3 regions of the Mesorhizobium sp. B2-3-11 genome follow, and region 2 is predicted to be linked to each of the others. Evidence: predicted binding sites of a transcription regulator. Region 2 holds the regulator's gene; each other region holds the start of a gene.
The links. The regulator PhoB, encoded in region 2, activates phosphate uptake and scavenging genes when phosphate is short. The targets are predictions, from matches to a motif close to TGTCATNNANCTGTCAT.

Region 1 (7,782 bases), on a different contig from region 2:
GTCAGGCCGATCTCGGCATGCGGCGAGGCATCGATATGCTTGCGCTTGAAGGCGGTGGTGTAGCCGATCACCTTGCCGCCAGCGAACATCGGATCGAAGTCGAGCAGGGCGACCAGGTCGCCATCGGGACCGTGCAGCACGAAACGGCGCATGTCGCTGCCGAGCTGATTGTAAAACGGACGGTTGAGGAAACCCATCTCCCATCGCTTGACGATGCGGTCGCCGCGCCAATTCTGGGAGAGCCGGGAGATCTCGTCGAGGTTGATCGTGCGTTTGTCCTCCTCGAACGAAAAGCCTTTCTTCAGCAGCCAGCGCTCGGAATAGCGCACCGTCTCGTTTCGCTTGCCGGAGAAATCATGGTCGGGCAGCGGCAGGCGGGTATCGATGCCCAGCCGGTTGACCTTGTAGCCGAGGCCGGCAAGGACCTGGGCGGTCTGTTCGCCGATCTGCACGAACCATGGGCCGCCGGCACTCTCGACGAAGCGTCTGATATAATCGGGCCGCTGCGCCGGCGCCGCCACCGGATCGCCGAGCGCGAAATGATGCTTCATCTTGGTGCCGAAGGCGATGTAGCCGTCGGCGTCGCCAAAATAGGAAAGCTTGTGCTGCACGGCGGTGGAATAGGCGAGCGAGAAGTCGCCATGGCGGCGAACCAGCGCCAGCCGCTCGACATGCGCCAGCGCCTGGCGCTCGACCTTGGGCGAGGCCCCCTCGAGGATGTTGTCGAAATAGATCCGCAAGGAGGGCATGGTCGAGATTCCGCGTGCCGTTTATGGCGCGACGTGTCGGTCGACACGCAAGACGCGCCACGGCGTCCTGATTTCTCGCGGGTAGCCGAAATCGATTGCCGGTTTCGAATGCCCACGTCCGTGACGAGATCCCCAGCCCCCGGACCTCGAATCAATCACTTTGCCGCGACCTGATTATCGCCGATGCCGCCGATATGCCATATAGGGCTGGATGTATTCGGACAGAAGCGGGTAATCCGCTCCTGTCGTTGTTTTGGCCGCGGTACCGCGACCGGCAGTTTCCACCGGGCGGTGGAATGCTCCGGAGCGAGATCGCGCCTCGGCGCGGGGCCTTCGAAGATCGGCATCGAGTTGCCGTTCGGGTCCTGCACGCGATCAAACTGTTACAACGGCCTGCGAGCCTTTCGGGGTTGCCGCAAGGGCGAACGGGATTCGAGAGTGAATGGCTGATACGACACCCGGGACGATGATGGAGCAGATGGCAGCGATCGAGCCGGCGATCGTCATTGGCGCCGGCGTCGCCGGGCTGGCTGTCGCGCGGGCTTTGATGAAGGCCGGCGTGGCGACGGCGGTCCTCGAGAAGGAAAGCCGGCTCGCCGAGCCCTGGCGCCGGCGCCACGAGCAGTTGCACCTCAACACCCACCGCGATCTCTCGGCGCTGCCCGGCCTTGCCTATCCCAAGGGGACCCCCGCCTTTCCGCACCGGGATGTCGTCATCCGCCATATGAACGATTTCCATGAGGCGAACCGTTTGCCGGTCGAGTTTGGCGTTTCCGCCGAGGCCATCATGTTCGCGGGCGACCACTGGATCGTGCGCACCAGCGCCGGCTCGCGCCTGGCGCGTCACGTCGTTGTCGCCACCGGCCGCGACAGGGAGCCCTACACGCCGCAATGGAAGGGCATGCGGGCGTTCGCGGGCCGCATCATCCATTCGGCGGATTTTGGCGACGCCCGGGCCTATGCAGGCAAGAAGGTCCTGGTTGTCGGCGCCGGCAATTCGGGCTTCGACGCCCTCAATCACCTGGCGGGCGTCGACACCGCCGCTGTCTGGCTGTCGGCTCGCAACGGTCCCGCCCTTTTGCCCAAGCGCGTCGGCAAGATCGCCGTACACCGCCTCTCGCCGCTCATGGCTTGCTTGCCGCTGCGCGTCGCCGATGCGGTTATGGCGGTGACGCAGCGCCTGGTTTTCGGCGATCTCACCAAATTCGGCATGCCGCCGGCACCCGCCGGCGGCGCCAGCCGCCTGACTTCGGACTATACCGCGATCGCCGCGGACGACGGCGCCGTCGATGCCATCAAATCGGGCAGGATCGTGGTCGTGCCGGCGATACGGGAGTTCACCCGCGATGGCGTCATCCTGGCCAATGGCAGCATGGTTGCTCCCGACATCGTCATAGCCGCGACGGGCTACCGTACCGGGCTGGAGCGCATGGTCGGCGATCTCGGCGTGCTCGACGAAAAGGGCGTTCCGCTCTTCAACGGCGGCCAGGCCGACCCGAAATGGCCCGGCCTGTGGTTCACCGGCATGCGGCCGAGCATCCGCGGCTGCTTCGCCAATGCCGCCATATTGGCCAGGGCGATAGCCGGGCGGATCGCCGGTCCCGGTCAGCCGGGCACCTCACGCTGATTTCGGCTCCAGCCGCCGGAAACCGACAGCCTCGGTCAGCATCTCCTCGTCGACCATGCCGGCATTGTAGAGGGCGAGCAAGGTGAGAGCCAATTCACGCGCCTTGGCGGATTCGGGATGCGCTTCGCGTCGGCGGCAGGCCTCATCGAAGACACGTTGCAAGGTGGCCACTTCGTCAGGTTTGAGCAGGCCACGGTCGTAGATCGACTTGGGCATGGCGGTGATCTCCTGGTCGCGATCTAGGGCGCCACGTGTAAATTGCCAATCTTTTCCGAGGCTTGAATACAATGCCACACAAAAAGAGGGACTTCGGATGCCCGGAGCCTCTCTCGTTTGTCTCGCCCGACGTCAGATGGCGATCTTGCCGCCGCCCTGTTTGGTGATCGCCACGACCGCCGGCCGCACCGGCATGTCCGGCTTGAAATCGGGCCAGCGGGTCGACGGGTCCTCGTAGTAGGAGGGCCGGCCGAACGCATCCCAGTCCTCGCCGCCGTCACCCGGATGCTGGACGGCGACGAAAGCGGTCTGGTCGTCCGGCGCGAACAGCGGGCCGCACATTTCGGCGCCGATCGGCACCCGGAAGAACAGTTTCGAGGTCGCCCGCGCCGATCCTTCCGTGTCCACCGCCCACAGGCCGTCGGTGCGGCCGGTGGCCTTCGGGCCCTGGCCGTCGGTGGCGACCCACAGGCGCCCGGCCGAATCGATCGCGCAATTGTCGGGCATGCCGAACCAGCCATGGGCCGTCGTCGCGGTGGAGAAGGTGGCGCCGACATCGGCCACCGCCGGATCGCCGCATTTCAGCAGCACTTCCCACTTGCCCTTCGTGGCGGCGAAATCGCCGCCGTCCTCGACGATCTCGATGATGTGGCCGAAGGCATTCCCGGCGCGCGGGTTGGCGGCGTCGACCTGATCGGCCTTGCGCTTGGAATTGTTGGTCAGCATGACATAGACCTTGCCGTTGCCGGCATTGGGCTGGATGTCTTCCGGCCGGTCCATCTTGGTGGCGCCAAGCAGGTCGGCGGCGCGACGCGTCTCGATCAGCACGTCGGCCTGGCCGGCAAAACCGTTTTCCGCCGTCAGCGGTCCCTGCCCGAACACGATCGGCATCCATTCGACCGAGCCGTCCTCGGCGAATTTGGCGACATGCAGCGTGCCGTCGTCGAGCAGGTCCTTGTTGGCCGCGCGGTCGCCGGCGTTGAACATGCCCTTGGTGACGAACTTGTAGACATAGTCGAAGCGCTCGTCGTCGCCGAGATAGAAGACGACGCGGCCGTCCTTGGCGACGATCGATTCTGCACCCTCATGCTTGAAACGGCCCATGGCAGTACGCTTGCGCGGTACCGAATTCGGGTCGTTGACATCGACCTCGACGATCCAGCCGAAGCGGTTGGGCTCGTTCGGCTCCTTGGCGAGGTTGAAGCGGTCATAATGCGCGCCCCATTCATAGGCGCCTTCCGGTATGCCGAGGCGCTTGTAGTTGGCGGCTTCCTTGTGGCCCTCCGGCAGCTCGCCGGAGAAATAGCCGTGGATGTTCTCCTCGGCCATAACATAGGTGCCCCAGGGCGTGACGCCGCCGGCGCAGTTGTTGATCGTGCCGAAGACTTTCGTTCCGGACGGATCGGCATTGGTCTTGACGCGGTCATGGCCGGCGACCGGGCCGGACAGCGCCATCTCGGTGTTGGAGGTGATGCGGCGGTTGAGCTTGCCGTCACGCACCACCTGCCATTTGCCGCCGTCCTTGCGGATCTCGACGATGGTGCCGCCATGGGCGGCCATCTCGACATCGACCTGCTCCTTCGAGAGCGGCGCCACCTCGGCCGACTTCTTGCCGTCCTTCTCGACGATCTTGACGATGCCCGGGAACATCAGATGCGGGTTGGTGTATTCGTGGTTCACGACCAGCAGGCCGTGTTCCGCCGAGCCGTCGATCGCGACATAGCCGACATAGTCGTTGTTATAGCCGAACTGCCTGGCCTGGGCTTGCGCCGACTGCCTGGTCGGGTCGAATTCCGGCGAATCGGCAAACAGCGGATCGCCCCAGCGCAACAACACGTCGGCGTCGTAGCCCGGCGCGACATGGTGCTTGTCGTCGATACCGGCCTCCAGCTCGTCGAATGTGAAGGCCGAGCCTTCCGCGGCGCGAGCATCGTCGGCGGCGATCATCGCCAGCGGGCTGACGGTGGCGGCGATCGCCGAGACGGCAAGCGAGCCCTTGAGGAAGCCACGGCGCGAGAACCGCGCGGCGATAATCTCGCCCATCGTGCGGTTTTCGCTGGGATTGTTGGCTGGGCCTTCGTTTTCCTCGAGCAGGCTGGTGCGGAATCGGGCATCAGTGGAGCGATGTTCGGTCATGGGAGCCTCTGGCTGGATTTGGCTGGATTTTGTTGCCTGTTCGACCGCCTTACAGTCGACCGATCACATTTTCGTGACATCGTATGCGCGCTGCCGCTCCCTCACGATACCGGTTTTCACGCCGGGGCCTTGGGACTTTAGTCCAATCTTGCGCCTGCAAAGGTCCTGGGGGACGAACGCAACGGTCGGAGGCTGCTTTCGGTCACCACGTCTTTCGGCGATGTTGGTTGCACTGCAACGTTGGGGTGAGCGCGCCGGCTCAATCGACGGAGATCAGTATGCACGGATCGATTACGGCCCGTTGTTGTCGCCTGGCTCTGAGATCGGCGGCGCTTCTGGCGCTGACCGTCGCTCCCTATGGAATTGCCTTCCATGGATTCGTGCCTGGAATCGATGCCGCGACCGCACATGCCAAGGGTGGCGGAGACGGTGGCAATGGTGGCGGCAACGGCGGCAACGGCGGCAATGGTGGCAACGGTGGTGGCAGCGGGAATAGTGGGAATAGCGGGAACAGTAACGGGAATAGCGGCGGCGGGAACAACGGAAATGGCAAGGGCCAGCGCGACAAGAGCAGCGACAAGAGCAGCCATGTCAACGCCACCACCGGCGACGAGGTCGACGTGGACGGCAACAAGATTACAGTTCAGCACCCGGACGGTATGACGGAAAACATCGAGAACGGCCGTTTCAGGATGAAGGATGCGCTCGGCCGCACCATCATCGACCGCCCGGCCACACCGGCCGATGTCAGCCGTCTCAAGGCGCTGTGAATTTCGGCCCTGTGAATTCGGCCTTATGAATTTCGGCCTTGTGAAGCTGGTCAACAGGCAACGACCAGTTTCACACGTCACCTCCGCCGCCCCCCGGCGGAGGTGACCTCCTTTGCGTGGCGTTCCAAATGCCCCGAGGGCTTATTCCAGGAAAAAACGGTTTTCCCGCGAAAAGCGCGCAGCGCTTTCTCCTGGCGGAATTACGCAGACGCCGAACCGCTCTATGAGCGGTCCGTCTCGCGGTCGCGAAACTCGCGCATCATGAGGGCTGCTTCCGTGCGGTTTCGCACGCTGAGTTTCGACAGCACCCCCGTCATGTGGTGCTTCACGGTCTTCTCCTGCAGTTCCAGGCGCAAGGCAACTTCCTTGTTGCTCAGTCCCTCCGCCACCAGCCGCAGGATTTCGGTCTGCCGGCCGGTGAGTTGCCGCAGCCGGTCCGCCACGCCGTTGGCAGGCTGCAGGGACTGCACATCGGAAAGCAGCCGGGCCGACAACATCGGCGAAAGATAGCTTTCGCCGGCCGCCACGTTGCGCAGGATATCGGCAAGCGAGCGCGACCCAACGCCTTTGAGGACATAGCCGCGCACGCCAGCATTCAGGGCCTTGGTGACATCGCCATTGGCCTCTGAAACGGTCAATAGGACGATCTTCTGGGCGGGATGGTCGGCAAGGATGCTTGCAACCGCGGCCAGGCCGCCGCCCGGCATCGAAATATCGAGCAGCAATATGTCGGGCTGCATGGTCGAGACGATGCGTTCCGCGTCCTGCGCGGTCGCACCTTCTCCGGCTATCTCGAAGCCTCCGATCTCCGACAGGCTGCGGGTCACGCCTTCGCGGAACAGCGGATGGTCGTCGACAATGGCGATGCGAATGGCGTCCATTATGCTTGCTCCTCGACTGAAAGACGGATCACCAGCTTTGTGCCTTTCGGCCCGGTCAGGGTTTCGAACTGTCCGCCGATGCTTTCAACGCGCTCCCTGAGGCCGGCCAGCCCCAACCCCTCGGCCCGCGCCGGATCGAAGCCCGGCCCGCCATCCGACACCTCAACGAAAAGCCTGCCGTTTTTCATTCCTGCATGCACCGCCTGATCCTTGCCCCGCCCGTGGCGGTAGGCATTGTTCAGCCCCTCCTGCACGAAGCGATAGATGCTGATCTTCTCAGAAGCGCCGGGTTCGGGCAAATGTCCGGGCAGGGTGAGCCTCACCGACGTGCCCGTCCGGTGCTCATGTTCCTCGACGGCCAGCCGCAACACGTCCGCGGCCGCGGCCGTTTCTATCTGCGGCAGCACCAGGCCTGTGCAGATGCCGCGTATTTCGCGCATCGCGTCCTCCAGCGTCTTGCGGATCATGGCGACCTCGGTCGAGCGGCCTTCGCTGCCATGGCCGTCGCCGGTGAACACCGGACTGTCCATGCGCAGCGCCGCCAGGGCCACGAGCTGGGCCGGGCCGTCATGCAGGTCGGCGCCGATCCGGCGCAGGTATCTTTCGTTGAGTGCGGTGGCGCGGCGGGACGCCCGCTGCACGCGTTGCCGCAAGGCGCTGTTCTGCGTCACCAGCCCTTGCAGCTCCGACACCTGGCGGCGCAGCGCCCCGCGCTGGTCGTCGATGGTGCGGCTGGCGCGCAGGACGATGCTCGACAGAAGCAGGAATGCCGTCAAGGTGGTGCCGGCCACCACCAGCCAGCTCGACAGCAGGGCGGAAGCCAGGGTGGCTTTGAAATCGCTGGCGATCTCGTAGAATTCGGTGACGGCGACCACGTCGCCGGACCAGGGTTCGCGCACGGGATTGTAGATCTCGAGCAACGGCACGCCCGCGGCCCGCTCCTTCTCTTCGTTCTCGTCGAACGTATCGAACTGGGCAACGACACTGCCCTGGAAGGCGGAACGCAGATTTTTGTTCAGGTCGAAGCGGCGGCCGATCAAATCCGCGTCCTTCGCGTAGAGCACCGTGCCGTCGCGACGCCAGAGCCTGAACGATGCCAGGCGTTTGCCGAGAGCGCCCTGGCCGAGCGTCTCGTCGAGCGCCTGTTTGACGGATGCGCTAAGCTCCTCGCTCTTGCGCAGGTCGGGCAGTAGCGGCGCAATCACGCTGTCGACATAAAGGGCCGTCGTGGCAGCCGAATTGCGAGTGATGCCGTCCCGGATCTGCGTCGTCACCCAGGTCCCTACGACCAGCATGACGACCAGAAGCCCAAAGCCGCCGGCAACGACGAATTGCAGGGCAAGGGAAAGCTCGCTCCAGCGCCGCGCCAAGTTCTGAAGAATACGAATCATGGTCCCCTGACC
Region 2 (7,782 bases):
ACGCTGCCTGGAGGCGGGCATGGACGACTATCTGCCCAAGCCGATCAGCCCCAAGGCCCTGCTCGAGAAGGTCGAGCGTTGGGTCGGCGCCGGCCGTCAGGTCCATCGCAACGCGGGATAGCGCCCGCGTCGCTGGATTTTGGATCCGGTGAGGCAAATCGAGGGAATCAGCTGGGGATTTGCCGCTACTTCCGCGTGCAGTGACTATGGTGCGATCGCGCCATATCAAAGACGGTGTCCAGCCGGAACAATAGCAAAATCGAATTCCGCTCTTCTCAGTTACGGGCGGGAGCAGCGACCGCCTGCAAGAAACAGTGTCACTCTACCCCAACGGACCTGTTTTTGGCGATGGCCCAGCCATGACACGCTCTGGCTGCGAGCAACGCGCTCCCGTCCGGATTTTCTTCACTTGGGAAAGCCCCGTCGAATTCCGGGTGCTTCCAGCCGTCGAACGGCTCAAGCCCCTGATTCCGGCGGTAAACTCGGATCGCGCCGCGAAGCGCCCGACACCGGTGCTTTTCCCGGTGCCGGCGACGCGTTACCGGGCTGACATGAAACTGTCATGCGACTGTTATAATCCAAGGCTATTGGCCTCAGCGGGCGCCGGAAAGAAGTGGCGCCGAGAGACCATCTTCCGAACAGGAGCAGGCCACATGAGACACTTCATCCGCTCGGCGGCCGTTGCGATTGCAATGGCTGCGGCGTCCACCCTCACCCTTTCCGCAGCAATGGCAGCTGATCTTTCCGGCGCCGGCTCGACCTTCATCTATCCGGTGTTCGCCAAATGGGCCGACACCTACAAGAAGGACACCGGCATCGGCCTCAACTACCAGTCGATCGGCTCCGGCGGCGGCATCAAGCAGGTCATCGCCAAGACCGTGACCTTCGGCGCCACCGACAAGCCGATGTCCGACGCAGACCTCGAAAAGAACGGCCTCGTGCAGTTCCCGATGGTGATGGGCGGTATCGTGCCGATCGTCAACCTCACGGGCATCAAGCCGGGCGAACTCGTCCTCGACGGCAAGACGCTGGCCCAGATCTATCTCGGCGCCATCACCACCTGGGACGACGCCGCGATCAAGGCGCTGAACCCCTCGCTCACCCTGCCGTCGACCGCGATCGCGGTCGTGCATCGCTCGGACGGTTCGGGCACGACCTTCAACTTCACCGACTACCTGGTGAAACTGTCGCCCGACTGGAAGGACAAGGTTGGTTCGGACACGGCCGTCGAATGGCCAACCGGCGTCGGCGCCAAGGGCAGCGAAGGCGTTGCCAACACCGTCAAGCAGACCGACGGCGGCATCGGCTACGTCGAATATGCCTATGCCAAGCAGAACAAGCTGTCCTACTCCAAGATGGTGAATGCAGCCGGCAAGGTCGTCGAGCCGTCGCTCGAATCCTTCGGCGCCGCCGCTTCGAATGCCGACTTCAAGGGCGCGAAGAACTTCAACGTCATCATCACCAACGAGCCCGGCGACGCCACCTGGCCGATCGCCGCCTCGACCTGGGTGCTGATCCACAAGGCTCCGGACGATGCCGCTGCCACCGGTGAAGCGCTGAAGTTCTTTGCCTGGGCCTACAAGGACGGCAAGGAAACCGCCAAGGCGCTCGACTACGTGTCGATCCCCGACAGCGTCGTCGACCTCATCAAGGCTTCGTGGAAGGCCGACATCAAGGCCGACGGCAAGCCCGTCTACGCCGGCGAGTAATATCTTTCTGGAGGAGCGCCGCCCCGCGGCGCTCCTTTTCAATCAACACAAAGAGCCGAGCTTGACATGAGCGCTGCCCAGGAAGCCTTGCCAGCCATTCGAGGTTCACGCGACGCCACCGTCAGACGGTTCGCGTTGACCGATTCAATCTTCCATGGGCTGACCCGCGCCGCAGCCATTCTCGTGCTGGTGCTGCTCGGCGGCGTTGCCATCTCCTTGTTCGCCGGTTCCTGGCAGGCACTGTCGACCTTCGGCTTCTCCTTTCTGACCACCGAGAGCTGGAATCCCGTCACCGAGAAATTCGGCGCCCTGGCGCCGATCTATGGCACCATCATCACTTCGGCCATCGCTATCCTGATCGCCGTGCCGCTCGGCATCGGCATCGCCATTTTTCTCACCGAGCTCTGCCCGCGTCCGCTTCGGCGCCCGATCGGCATGGCGGTGGAACTGCTGGCCGGCATTCCTTCGATCATCTACGGCATCTGGGGCCTGTTCGTGCTGGCACCGTTCCTGCAGACGACAGTGCAACCTTTCATCATCAGCGTGTTCCATGGCATTCCCGGCCTTAACAGCCTGTTCGCCGGACCCCCTTATGGCATTGGCCTGCTGACCTCGGCGATGATCCTGGCCATCATGATCCTGCCTTTCATCACCTCGATCACCAAGGATGTGTTCGACACGGTGCCGCCGGTGCTGAAGGAGTCCGCCTACGGCATTGGCTGCACGACCTGGGAGGTAACACGCCGGGTCGTCGTCCCCTACACCCGCATCGGCATCATGGGCGGCGTCATGCTTGCTCTCGGCCGTGCGCTCGGTGAAACCATGGCGGTCACCTTCGTCATCGGCAACGCCCACCGGATCAGCGCCTCGCTGTTCGCGCCGGCAACGACGATCTCGGCAACCATCGCCAACGAATTCACCGAAGCCGTCGGCGATCTCTACACCTCCTCGCTGGTGGCGCTCGGCCTGATCCTGTTCGTCATCACCTTCCTCATCCTTGCCATCGCCCGGTACATGCTGATGCGCATCGATGCCCGTACCGGAGTCTGACCGATGTCGACAGCCGCATCGCTTCACCAGAGCCGCAAGCGCAAGAACGGCGTGATGATGACGCTCTGCGTCATCGCCGCCGGCATCGGCCTTGCCTGGCTGGCGCTGATCCTCGGCGCGCTGCTCTATAAGGGTCTGTCGGGCGTTTCGCTCTCGGTGTTCACGGAAATGACCCCGCCGCCCGGTGATGCCGGTGGCCTGCTCAACGCCATCTACGGCAGCATCGTGATGACCATCATCGGCATCGTCGTCGGCACGCCGATCGGCGTGCTGGCCGGCACCTACATGGCCGAATACGGCCGCTTTTCGAAACTCACCACCGTGGTACGCTTTATCAACGACATCCTGCTGTCGGCGCCATCGATCATCATTGGTCTGTTCGTCTACGAATTGATGGTGCGGCCGATGGGGCATTTCTCCGCCATCGCCGGCGCCGTCGCGCTGGCCATCCTGGTCATCCCCGTCGTGGTGCGCACCACCGAGGACATGCTCAACCTTGTGCCGAACGCCTTGCGCGAGGCCGGCACGGCGATTGGCGCGCCACGCTGGGTGGTGATCCGTTCGGTGGCCTACCGCGCGGCGATGTCCGGCATCGTCACCGGCATATTGCTGGCCATCGCCCGCATTTCCGGCGAGACGGCGCCGCTTCTTTTCACGGCGCTGAACAACCAGTTCTGGTCGAGCAACCTCAACGCGCCGATGGCCAGCCTGCCGGTCACCATTTTCCAGTTCGCTCTCAGCCCCTACGAGGAATGGCAGCAACTGGCCTGGACCGGCGCACTCATAATCACATTGACGGTTCTCGCGCTCAGCATCTTCGCGCGCAGCCTGACCGGACGCAGAGAGGACAAATGAGCCAGATGTTGTCTCCAGACATGACGATTGCCACCGAGGCGGCCGCCAAGGCGAAGATCGAGGTCAAGAACCTCAATTTCTACTACGGCCAGTCGAAGGCGCTGAAAGACATCACGCTGTCGCTGCCCGAGCGCAGCGTGACGGCCTTCATTGGACCGTCGGGTTGCGGAAAGTCGACGCTGCTGCGCGTCTTCAACCGCATCTACGAACTCTACCCCAAGCAGACCGCCGAGGGTCAGGTGCTGCTCGACGGCCAGAACGTTCTCGACCGCTCGCAGGATCTCAACCTATTGCGCACCAAGATCGGCATGGTGTTCCAGAAGCCGACGCCGTTCCCGATGTCGATCTATGAGAACATCGCCTTCGGCGTCAGGCTCTATGAGAAGATCGGCAAGGCAGAGATGGACGGCCGTGTCGAGCAGGCGCTGAAGCGCGCCGCGCTGTGGAACGAGGTCAAGGACAAGCTCAATGCCAGCGGACTCAGCCTGTCGGGCGGCCAGCAGCAGCGGCTTTGCATCGCCCGCACCGTGGCGGTGAAGCCGGAGGTCATCCTGCTCGACGAGCCGGCCTCGGCGCTCGACCCATTGTCGACCGCCAAGATCGAGGAATTGATCGACGAGTTGCAGGCCGACTACACGATCGTCATCGTCACCCACAACATGCAGCAGGCCGCGCGGGTCTCGAAGCAGACGGCTTTCATGTATCTGGGCGAGCTGGTCGAATTCGACAAGACCGAGAAGATCTTCACGTCGCCTCGCGAGAAGCGCACGCAGGACTACATCACCGGCCGCTTCGGCTGATCTCACGCATACGAGGACCAGGATCATGGCCGAACACACAGTCGCAGCCTTCGACGAGGATCTCGGACAGATCAGCAAGCTGATCAGCGACATGGGCGATCTTGCCGGCACGATGGTCGGCGGCGCCACCAAGGCGCTGCTGAATTCCGACAATGCGCTGGCACAGCGCGTCGTCTCCGATGACGCCATCATGGACGCGCGCCAGCGCGAACTCGACGATCGCGCCATCACCCTGATCGCCAAGCGCCAGCCGATGGCCGACGATCTGCGTCATGTCGTCGGCTCCATCCGCATGGCGGGCGATCTCGAACGCATCGGCGACCTTGCCAAGAACATTGCAAAGCGCGTCGGCTCCGTCGGCCTTACCGCCACCCCGCGCGATCTGTCGCACTCGATAGATTCCATGGCGCAGCTGGTGCTGATCCAGGTGCAGGGGGTAGTCGAGGAATACGCGGCAGGCGATGCCGCCGCCCTCGCCAAGCTCAGGAATGACGACGAACGCATCGACATCAAATACACTTCGGTGTTCCGCGAACTCCTGACCTACATGATGGAGGATCCCCGCAACATCACGGCTTGCACGCATCTTTTGTTCTGCGCCAAAAATCTCGAACGCATCGGCGACCACGTGACCAACATTGCCGAGAATGCATATTATGTGCTGACCGGTACCCAACTGCCCGCCAACCGTCCGAAGCAGGACGAGACGGCGATGTCGGTGCCGGCGGCTTGACGGCAGGGATGATCGATCGATGATCGCGCCACGCATCATGGTGGTGGAGGACGAGGAGCCGCTCGGTGTGCTCCTCCGCTACAATCTCGAATCCGAGGGTTACCAGGTCGAGGTGGTGACACGCGGCGACGAAGCCGAGATACGCCTCCAGGAAAACGTGCCCGACCTCCTGGTGCTCGACTGGATGGTGCCGGCGGTTTCCGGCATCGAACTCTGTCGGCGCCTGCGAATGCGGCCCGAGACCGAGAGGCTGCCGATCATCATGTTGACGGCGCGCGGCGAGGAGAGCGACCGCGTGCGCGGCCTCTCGACCGGTGCCGACGACTATCTGGTCAAGCCGTTCTCGACACCGGAATTCATGGCCCGGGTCAAGGCGCTGCTGCGCCGCGCCAAGCCGGAAGTGCTGTCCAGCGTGCTCAAGGTCGGCGACATCGTGCTCGACCGGGAATCGCACCGGGTCTATCGCAAGAAGAGCGAGATCCGGCTCGGACCGACCGAGTTCCGGCTGCTCGAATTCATGATGCGTCATCCCGGCCGCGTGTTCTCGCGCAGCCAGCTGCTCGACAATGTCTGGGGCGAGACGATCTATATCGATGAACGCACCGTGGACGTGCATGTCGGCCGGCTGCGCAAGGCGGTCAACAACGGCCGTATGCCGGACGTGATCCGCACCATTCGCGGCGCCGGCTACGCGATCCGCGAAGACTGAAATCAGGCTACATTCTTGCCCGGAACGCCGGGCCTCGCCAGCACGCCCGGCGCGAAAATCTCCTGGTCCACGAAGGTCAATGCGCGCATAGCGCAACCTTCGCGGATGAGCGGCAGCTCGTTCGGCTCGGTGTCGAAGGAAATCGATTCCGAATGCTGGCCGCCGGCGGTCTGGCCGATGGCCTCGCGCAAGGCCGGCTCGATCAGGTCGAAGGCGGCGGCGCTGACGCCGACCATGGCGACGGGTGCGGGATCGATCAGCGCGAACAGGCTGCCCAGCCCATAGCCCAGCGCCTCGCCGGCCTTGCGATAGGCTTCGCGCTCCGGTCCGTCTTTCTCCCTTGCCGTCGCGGCGAGTGTCCGCATCTGCGCATCGCTGACATCTGCGACCGGTTCGGCGTCCTCGCCAAGCTGCCTGGCGTTGCGCCAGATGGCGTAGTTGCCGGCATAGGCCTCGACGCAGCCGCGCCGTCCGCAGCGGCAGAGCGCGCCTCCCGGGCGATGGATCATGTGGCCGAACTCGCCTCCCGATGAATGCGTGCCGGTGAACAGCTCGCCCTTCAGCACCAGGCCCATGCCGATGCCGTGCGAGAGCAGGATGGCGATGAAGTCGTCGCGGTAGCGTTCGGGGTCGCGCCAGCGCAGCGCCACCGCCATCATGTTGCAGTCGTTCTCCATGGTGGCGGGGATGCCGAACTCGGCTTCAAGTATGTCGGCGAAGGGAATGTTCGTCTGCGGCGTGATCGGCGACCACAGCATCGCACGCGCCTCGCTGTCGGTGATGCCCTGGATCGCCAGCGCGATGCGGGCAATACTGCGGACGTCGAGATCGGGGTCCTCGAGGCGCCGCCGCACTATTGCCGTGCATTCGCCGATCAGCGCCTCGCGCGACATGGTCAGCGTGTCCAGCCGTCGCTGTTCCTCGGCGACCACCTGGCCGGAATAATCGATGACGGCGACGGACAGGAAATTCAGCGACAGCACCACGGTCATCACAGCCGCGGCCTCGGGGTTGAGGCCAAGGCCAACCTGCGGCCGGCCGCGTTTCAGTGAACCGGCTTCGTTCGGCTTGCCTTCGGTCAGGATACCCTCGTCGATCAGGTCGGCTGATATCGCCGATATGGTCGAGTGGCTGAGGCCGGTGGTGGCGGCGATCTCGGTGCGCGAGGGCTGACCACCCTGACGCACGGCTGCAATCACCATGGCGCGGTTGCGCCGGCGCAGATCGTCGTGGCGGATTCCGACCGACATGCTTCCCACATCCTCCCCGTCGCCGCGGTTCTTGACACCCCCTCGAACCTCTCCGGCAATGGGCCGAATACTGGCAGATGCGGCAGGAGCTGTCATTTATTTATTGCGGGACTCGAAAAAAGGCTCCCGGCACCTCAAAATCCATCAGAATCGATGTTGACAGTGTTCCGACGATGGATCAGTATTTTTTCGAGGCTCGAAAAAATAGGGCCTTTGTGCCGGCCTTCGGGCCAGTTTGGTCGCGCCATACGCGGCGCAGGGAGGATATACCATGAAGAGATTCACAGTCGCCATCCTGGCGGGTGTCGCCATGTCGCTGACGCTGGCGTCGGTGGCGCAGGCGAAGGACAAGGTCATCGGCGTTTCGTGGTCGAATTTCCAGGAAGAGCGCTGGAAGACCGACGAGGCCGCCATGAAGAAAGCGATCGAGGCCGCGGGCGACAAGTACATTTCCGCCGATGCGCAGTCCAATCCCGGCAAGCAGCTGACCGATGTCGAAAGCCTGATTTCCCAGGGCGCCAATTCGCTGATCATCCTGGCGCAGGATGCTTCGGCCATCGGCCCAGCGGTGCAGAAGGCGCTCGACGAGGGCATTCCGGTCGTCGGCTATGACCGCCTGATCGAGAACAAGGACGTCTTCTACCTGACCTTCGACAACAAGGAAGTCGGCCGCATG
Region 3 (7,782 bases), on a different contig from region 2:
GTCATCACCACCAGCACCAATTTCCTCGGTCTCGGTTTCGGGTCGCTGATATCGGGACTGTTGGCTCAATACGAGCCCTGGCCCCTGCGGCTGGTGTTCATCGTCTATCTCATGGCACTCGCGGTGGTGGCGGTCCTGGTCTGGCGTACCCGTGAAACGGTGGCGAAGCCGGGTGGCCTCGAGCGGATTTCGATGCGGCCGCGCCTCTCCGTGCCTCAGAAGATACGCACGCGCTTCGTCGCGCCGGCGGTGACCGGTTTCGGCGCGATGGCGCTGGTCGGCTTCTATGCCGCGTTGGCGCCGAGCATCCTGGCGCAGCAGCTGCACGAAACGAACCATGCCGTTGCCGGCGCGCTGTTCTTCGAACTGGCGATCGTCGCGGCGGCCAGCATCGTGGCGCTGATGCGGGTGCAGAGCAGCAAGGCCATGCTGGCCGCCCTGGCCTTGATGATCCCAAGCGTGTTGCTGGTGGTGGCTGCACAGGTTCTGGCCTCGATGGCACTGATGATCGTGGCGACGGCCTGCTGCGGTGTCGTGGCCGCGCTTGGCTACCGAGGCGGCCTGCAGGTGGTGAACGAGATCGCGCCACAGGATCGCCGTGCCGAAGTGGTGTCGAGCTTCTTCGTCTGCTGCTTTGTCGGCAACGCCTTGCCTGTCATCGGCATCGGCGTCGTGTCGACCTATGCCAGCCCCGTCGCCGCGAGCCTGACCTTCGCGGCCATGATCATCGTGTTCGCGCTGGTGGCGCTCGCCTTCGGGCTCCGACAGAGGCGCTGAGACCGCCGCGCCAGCACGTGCGCTTCAGCCGTTCGGCGTTTCAGGTGCCATGTTCGCGCGCTGGCGCGGCACGCCGAGCCCGGTGTCGGGCGGTTCGCCGGCAGCCGGCCTGTTCTCGATCATGTGCAAGGTGCGCCAGCCGCCGAAGCGGTAGTAGGCCGCGGCCAGGACCAGCGAGGCGATCGAGCCGGCCGGGAAACTCCACCACAGCGCTTCCTCGCCGATCACGCCGCGCATGTAATAGGCAAAGCCGGTGCGCACGATGAGCACCGAGATCACCAGGATGATCAGCGGCGGCATCACGGCACCCGTGGCGCGCACCGTGGCGAACAGCACGATGGTGATGCCGAACAGGATGAACGACCAGGATGCTACGGTGTTGATGTGGGCGGCGATATCGATCGCGGCGCTGTCACTGCTCAGGAACAGGCCCAGGATCGAGCGGTCGAAGACCCATAGCAGCGCGACGAGGGCGCCGGTCAGGACGAGGTTGAAGCCGACGCCGGAGGCGGCAACGCGGCCGATCCGGTCCCAGCGGCCGGCCCCGACATTCTGCGCCGCCATGGAAGAAACCGCGGCGCCGATGGCGAGCGCCGGCATCTGGATGTACGTCCAGAGCTGCGCTGCGATGCCGTAGGCGGCGGCGACTTGCGAACCATAGGAATTGACGATGCCCATCACCGTCAGTGCCGCCGCCGAGATGACGATCATCTGCAGGCCCATCGGCACGCCCTTGAAGACGACGATGCGCAGCAGCGCCGGATCCGGGCGCAGCAGGGCGAGATTTGTGCCGGCCAGCCGCAACGGATGCTTGCGCGCGTAGAGCACGACGAGGATGGCGATAACACTTACGGTCTGGCCGATCAGCGTCGAGGTGGCGGAACCGGCGATGCCGAGTTCGGGAAACGGGCCGATGCCGCGGATGAGCAGGGGATTGAGCACGATGTCGAGCACGACCGCCAGCGCCATGAAGATGAAGGGCGTGCGGGAATCGCCGGCACCCCGCAGCACGGTCATGACGAAGGACAGGAGGTTCATCATCGGCACGGCGGCGAAGATGATGCGCAGGTAGGAGCGTGCGAGCGGCAAGGCGTCGGCCGGCGTGCCAAGCGCGCCCAGGATGGCGTCGACCCAGATCCAGCCGCAAACCGCGAAGACCACCGAAACGAGGAAGAAGAAAGTGGCGCTGGTGCCGACGATGCGGCGTGCCTCGGGCAGGTCGCGGGCGCCGACCGACTGCGCCACCAAGATGGTGGCCGCCATGCCAATGCCGAACACCGTGCCGAGGATCAGGAACAGGACGAGGTTGGCGTTGGAGGTCGCCGTCAGCGCCGATTCGCCGAGGAAGCGGCCAACCCAGACGGCATTGACCGAGCCGTTCAGCGATTGCAGCACGTTGGAGCCGAGCACCGGCAAGGCGAAGAGCAGCAGCGTGCGTGGGATCGGGCCGCTGGTCAGGTCGCCGGTGCGCCGACGCGCGGGCATTTTTTCGTTCATGGCCGACAAAGCCTATCTCGAGTCCGGTGCGCGATGATTGCAGATTCAACCCGACAGGTCGATGCGGGGGCGCGAACGGTCCACGGTGTTCACGCCATGATCCATCCTGTTCTCAAAGCTTGCGGAATGGGATATTGATCCCAGGCGCGTTGGGCCGCGTTTCTCACCAGGGGGTTCATGTCCGATATTCCGCTTGTTGCTGAGCGCCTGAGCCGGCGCGCGTTTGTTGGCGCGTCCGCTTTGGGCTGCGCTTCCGTCGTTCTCTCGGCGTGCACCACGACCGATGTGGCGCCGCCGGCAGTGGCGCCGGTCCCGCCGTCGGCTGCGCCAAGCGAGCCGGCTGTCGGCGATACCGCAACCATGTATGCGGCGCGCACCGACGAGGGTTATCAACTGCCGGCCATCCCGGTTGCCAAGCTCGATCCGAAGTTCGTGCGCCAGATCGTGGCCGATCCGACCGGAGAGAAGCCTGGCACGATCGTCGTCGATGTTTCCGAGCATTTCCTCTATCTGGTGCGCGACGGCGGAAAGGCCATCCGCTACGGCGTCAGCCTCGGCAAGGCCGGTTTCGGATGGACCGGCAGCGCCGTGGTCCAGGCACACAAGAAGTGGCCGGTGTGGACGCCGCCGCCCGAAATGATCCAGCGCCGGCCGGAACTGGCGAAATACAAGAACGGCATGCCGCCCGGACCGCAGAGCCCGCTGGGCGCCCGCGCGCTCTATCTTTTCCGCGACGGCAAGGACACGATGTACCGGCTGCACGGCACGCCGGAATGGGATTCCATCGGCAAGAACGCATCGTCCGGCTGCGTGCGCTTCATGAATCAGGACATCATCGACCTCTACAGCCGCGTCAACGGCCCCGCCCAGGTCTTCGTGCGGCCCAACCTGTCGGCTGCCGGCAAGATCATGGCCGTGTCAAGCAGGACGGCCGAGCCAATCGATGCGGGCGTGCCGAAGGACGCCGAGTTCTTGAAGTAAGCCTTCACGACCTGCACAGGCGGACGCGCCAGGCGCGCCCGCTTGTGCGGCGATCGTTACTTCTTGCCGAGACCTGGCAGCGTGACCTGATAGACCAGGAACATGGTGTCGACATCGGCGCCGTCATCGGCCTTGTAGGGCGCGCCGACCTGGAAGCCGTCCTGGGCGAGGAAGTCGTTGTCGTTGCCGACGAACAGGAAATAGTCGTCGGGCAGCTTCGGATCGAGGACGCTGGCGACCGACATCGCTTCCCACTTCTCCGAAAGCTCGTTGTGGTCCTTCGCCCCACCATTATGCAGGCCGAAGCGGCCAAGCTCGGCGGCGTCATTGATATCGATGAACGGCGTCAGCTTGGCCGGCGTCACCGAGGGATCGAGCACGCCCTTGGGCGCTACCGGCTTGTCGGCCGCGTCGAAGGCGCTGCCCGCGATGTCGGTCGCGCCGGACACGTCGACGATGTTGATCTGACGGTAGAGCGACGCGTCACCCTTCTTCAGGCCCTGGCCGTTGCCGCTGTCGCGCGCCAGCATCAGGAAGGATGTGTCCGAAAGCGCCACGATCTCGCTCTGCGCGGCGACCTTGGTCTTGCCTTTGGCATCCTTGAACATCGGCAGCGGCACGACGTATTCATGCGCGAGCTTCAGATGGGCGAGGTCGGAGGCATCGTAAACCAACGCCCGGGTGTTCTGGCGCGTCGAGGGTGAATCGCCGCCGTCCTGCCTCGGCGCCGACTGTAGCACGGCGATCAGGAACTTGCCGTCCGGCGTCATCGCCATGCCTTCGAGGCCCTGGTTGTTCTGGCGCCCGGTTTCGGGATCCTTCGGATCAGGGTCGGCGGCACCCGGACCGGGATTGTCGGAGGAGAAGTTCGGCGTTCCCTTGCGCATCGGCACGAGGGCTGCCGGCGGCTGGGTCGCCGACATCAGGCGGCCTTGCGCGGAGAACCTGTAGATGTTGGGGCCGTACTCGTCGGAGATGAACATCGAACCGTCGGGCAGCCGCACGATGGCCTCATTGTCGAGAGCGAGCTTGCCGTTGGTGGCGACGGGCAGCATCGGCATGTCGCCGGCGGCAGGGCGTACATCCGACAGCGGATCGAGGCCGGTGGCATCGGCGCCCTTGTCGTCGGTCAGAAGCATGGTGTCGGCAAGCGTCGCCTTGACGCCCGTCTGCTCCTGGCCGGCGGCGGGAGCCGCACCCGGTGCGACAGGCGTGAACTCGATGCCGATGGTGTTGAGGCGCGGCCGGTAGTCGGTGGTGCCAGCGACATTGTAGCCACGGTCGGGCAGGAGCCAGAGCGATCCCTTGTAGGTGCCGGCATCTTGCGTCCAGCCTGTAGTGTCGATTGCCATGCCGGAGCCCGAGCCGAAGGTCTCGCCGAACTTGTCGCGCTGAGCAGCCGGCATGCGGCCGACGCCGACCAGGCCCTTGTTGATGTAGGCCACGCCGTCGGCAAGCGCCGGTGTCAGGGCGGTGAACAAGGCCAGCGCGACGCCGAGCGAGGCGGTTCGGTGCGGGTGTTTCATGGACAATCCTCTTTGTGACGAGCATGCCGGAGCGGCCGAAGGACAAAAACGGAAAGAGGTGCCGCATCGACGATGCCGCGCGAGCCTCCCCAAAAGCGATCTAAGGCGTGAACATGATGCTTGCGTGACAGTGCGCGATGCCGGTCCGCCAACGTATTGGACACTTATGTCTAGTACATATAGGATGCCGGCTTCGAACTGACCGGAAGGGAAGCCTTGAGGCCGCCGCGCGCTTCGTCACCTCGGGCGGATTTGGCTACACGATCAAGAGCGTCGCGCTGGCGTTGGTGGACGACGATTTCGCCGGGGAGGGGACGCAGCTTTGCGTGCACATTGTCGGCGTCGAACGGCCTGCGCGGGTCATCGCGGGCTCGCCCTATGATCCCCAGGGCAAGGCGATGCGGCAATGAGGAGGGAATTCGCGATGATCGATGACGCGGCACGAGACAGCAGGCGCGAACGCCGGCGCGGACGCACGGGCGAGGCCGGCAGCGAATCAAGCCGCAAGCCCAATTACCGCTCGCTGAAGAATCCATTCCTGCCACAGCCGATCTTTTCCGACGACCAGGTGGCGTCGATCCACGACACGGCGCTGCGCGTGCTGGAAGAACTGGGCATCAAGGTGCTGCTGCCTGAGGCGCGCGAAGTGCTCGCCCGCGCCGGCGCCCTGGTCGATCCCGACACCGACATGGTGCGCATCGGCCGCGACATGGTGGTGGCAGCCCTAGCCTCGGCGCCGCGATCGATCCACGCCAATGCAGGCGCGCGTGCTCGTGATCTGTCGCTCGAACTGGGCTCGATGACGTTCCTGGCGGGCTCCGGCGCGCCCAACATCACCGATCTCGACCGCGGCCGGCGCCCCGGAACGCTGGTCGCCTTCGAGGAGCTCATCAAGCTGGTGCAGCATTTCGATGTCTTGCACATGCTGGGACCGTGCATCGAACCGCAGGATATCGACAATCGTTTTCGCCATTACTCCGTCAATCGGGCGCAGCTGACACTGTCCGACAAGTTCCCATTCGTGTTCGCGCGCGGCACGCCGCAGGTCGATGACAGTTTCGAGATGATCAGGCTGGCCCGCGGGCTGTCCGAGGACGAGTTCCGCTCGGGCGCGCATTGCTACACCGTCATCAACACCAACTCGCCGCGCCAGCTCGATGTTCCCATGGCGCAAGGTATCATCGACTTCGCCAAGGCGGGCCAGGTCCTGATCATCACGCCGTTCTGCCTGGCCGGTGCGATGGCGCCGATTACGGTGGCCGGCGCCTTGACGCTGCAGCATGCCGAAGCGCTGGCCGGGCTGACGCTGGCGCAGATCGTGCGGCCGGGCGCGCCGGTGGTCTACGGTTCCTTCTCCTCCAATGTCGACATGAAATCGGGCGCACCGGCCTTCGGCACGCCGGAGCACGTCAAGGCCACACTGGGTGCAGGCCAATTGGCGCGCTTCACCGGTCTGCCCTGGCGCTCGGGCGGCGGCAGCGCTGCCAACATTTCGGACGCGCAGGCCGCGCACGAGACACAGTTCGCGCTGTGGGGCTCGGTGCTTTCGGGCGCCACCGTCTGCATCCATGCGGCCGGCTGGCTGGAAGGGGGCTTGAGTGTTTCCCTGGAAAAGCTGGTCACCGACATCGAAGCGCTGCAGACGGTCGCGGAACTTTGTACCGCGACGCCCGGCGACGACGACGCAATCGGCTTCGAGGCCATCGCCGAAGTGCAGCCGGGCGGCCATTTCTTCTCGGCCAGCCACACCATGGCACGCTACCGCACCGCCTTCTACGAGCCGCTGGTGGCCGACTGGTCGAATTTCGGCAACTGGACGCAAAGCGGCTCGAAGACCGCGACCGAACGCGCCACCGGCATCTGGAAGCGCATCCTTGCCGATTTCGAGCCGCCGGCCGCGGCCGCCGCAACGTCAGGCGTGCTGGACGCGTTCATCGCGCGGCGGACGGAAGAGGGCGGCGCGGCGCCAGTGTCGTGAGATAGTTCGCGGATCCATCATCCCGAATTGTGGCCGTGGTCCCGGAACCCGCGGCGCGTCCCACGCATTCATGGGTGCGGGCCAACGCCTGGCTCCATCCGCGAGCCGTTGAGGGGAGGACGACATGGGTTTCGACCAGTATCACGAACCGCCGGAAGAACTGTCGCAGGAAGTGCGGACCTTTGCCCGCATGATCACCTCGCTGATCGAGGAGGCGGAAGCGATCAGCTGGTACGAACAGCGCATGTCGGTCGAGAAGAACCCACAGGCCAAGGCGATCATGAAGAACGCGCAGAGCGAGGAGTTCAAGCATTTCGGCATGGACCTCGAATTCCTGCTGCGCCAGAAGACGGATTGGCGCGTGGAATTGAAGGAAATCCTGTTTACGACGGGGGATATCGTGAAGGCCGGGGAGCGGGGCGAGAAGAAGGTGGATTGAGGCGGGACGTCAGTCTTCGAGGCTGGCAGCCTCACACCGGCAGGACAAACCCGTCCAGCACGCGTTTCTGGCCGGCCTTGTCGAAGTCGATGGTCAGCTTGTTGCCCTCGATGGCTGAAATATTGCCGTTGCCGAATTTCTGGTGGAAGACGCGGTCGCCGACGCTGAAGGCGGACGGCGTGTCGGAGACGGATTTGGCGACCAGTTCACCGTCGATGGTGCGGCCCTTGACGCTGGTGCGGCCGGCGCCGTAGCCGGAGTCTGTTTCGCCATAGCCGATGCGTTCGACCTGATGGCCCGAGCGCGTGCCCCAGTTGCGGTCGGTCGCCTCGGTGCGGTTGGCCTGCGCGCGCTGCCAGCCCGGCGTGGAATAGGTGTTGGAGAAGGCGCCGGACTTTTCCCCGCCGCCCGAATTGGCGCCGATATTGTCGAAGCGCGAGGCGCCATACGGGTTCTGTCTTCCTGCCCCTTGGCCGCCGCCACGGCCGGACGCGAACGAGCCGCCGCCATAGGGATTGCCGTAGCCGCCATAGGAATTGCCGGCTTCGGCGACCTCGACATGGGCTTCCGGCAGTTCCTCGAGA

Region 1: a site for PhoB is predicted at 4,791-4,807, ahead of FJ960_RS17920 (PhoX family phosphatase). Genes of this name have one in related genera too.
Region 3: a site for PhoB is predicted at 4,895-4,911, ahead of FJ960_RS18335 (esterase-like activity of phytase family protein). Genes of this name have one in related genera too.

What each region holds. Positions count from the first base shown of each region.
Region 1 is NZ_VFVS01000012.1:134,798-142,579, reverse strand. It holds gene FJ960_RS17940 (phosphatidylglycerol lysyltransferase domain-containing protein) at 1-749, opposite strand, end outside; gene FJ960_RS17930 (NAD(P)/FAD-dependent oxidoreductase) at 1,192-2,376, shown strand; gene FJ960_RS17925 (hypothetical protein) at 2,368-2,592, opposite strand; gene FJ960_RS17920 (PhoX family phosphatase) at 2,725-4,728, opposite strand; gene FJ960_RS17915 (hypothetical protein) at 5,007-5,498, shown strand; gene FJ960_RS17910 (response regulator transcription factor) at 5,720-6,382, opposite strand; gene FJ960_RS17905 (sensor histidine kinase) at 6,379-7,770, opposite strand.
Region 2 is NZ_VFVS01000004.1:89,207-96,988, reverse strand. It holds gene FJ960_RS07730 (PAS domain-containing protein) at 1-121, shown strand, start outside; gene pstS (phosphate ABC transporter substrate-binding protein PstS) at 654-1,709, shown strand; gene pstC (phosphate ABC transporter permease subunit PstC) at 1,776-2,759, shown strand; gene pstA (phosphate ABC transporter permease PstA) at 2,763-3,614, shown strand; gene pstB (phosphate ABC transporter ATP-binding protein PstB) at 3,611-4,414, shown strand; gene phoU (phosphate signaling complex protein PhoU) at 4,440-5,147, shown strand; gene phoB (phosphate regulon transcriptional regulator PhoB) at 5,167-5,856, shown strand; gene FJ960_RS07695 (ROK family protein) at 5,859-7,106, opposite strand; gene xylF (D-xylose ABC transporter substrate-binding protein) at 7,378-7,782, shown strand, end outside.
Region 3 is NZ_VFVS01000013.1:38,003-45,784, forward strand. It holds gene FJ960_RS18320 (MFS transporter) at 1-777, shown strand, start outside; gene FJ960_RS18325 (MATE family efflux transporter) at 802-2,262, opposite strand; gene FJ960_RS18330 (L,D-transpeptidase) at 2,452-3,255, shown strand; gene FJ960_RS18335 (esterase-like activity of phytase family protein) at 3,312-4,781, opposite strand; partial or broken gene FJ960_RS30290 (glycine cleavage T C-terminal barrel domain-containing protein) at 5,015-5,191, shown strand; gene FJ960_RS18345 (trimethylamine methyltransferase family protein) at 5,206-6,759, shown strand; gene FJ960_RS18350 (hypothetical protein) at 6,884-7,198, shown strand; gene FJ960_RS18355 (UvrD-helicase domain-containing protein) at 7,230-7,782, opposite strand, start outside.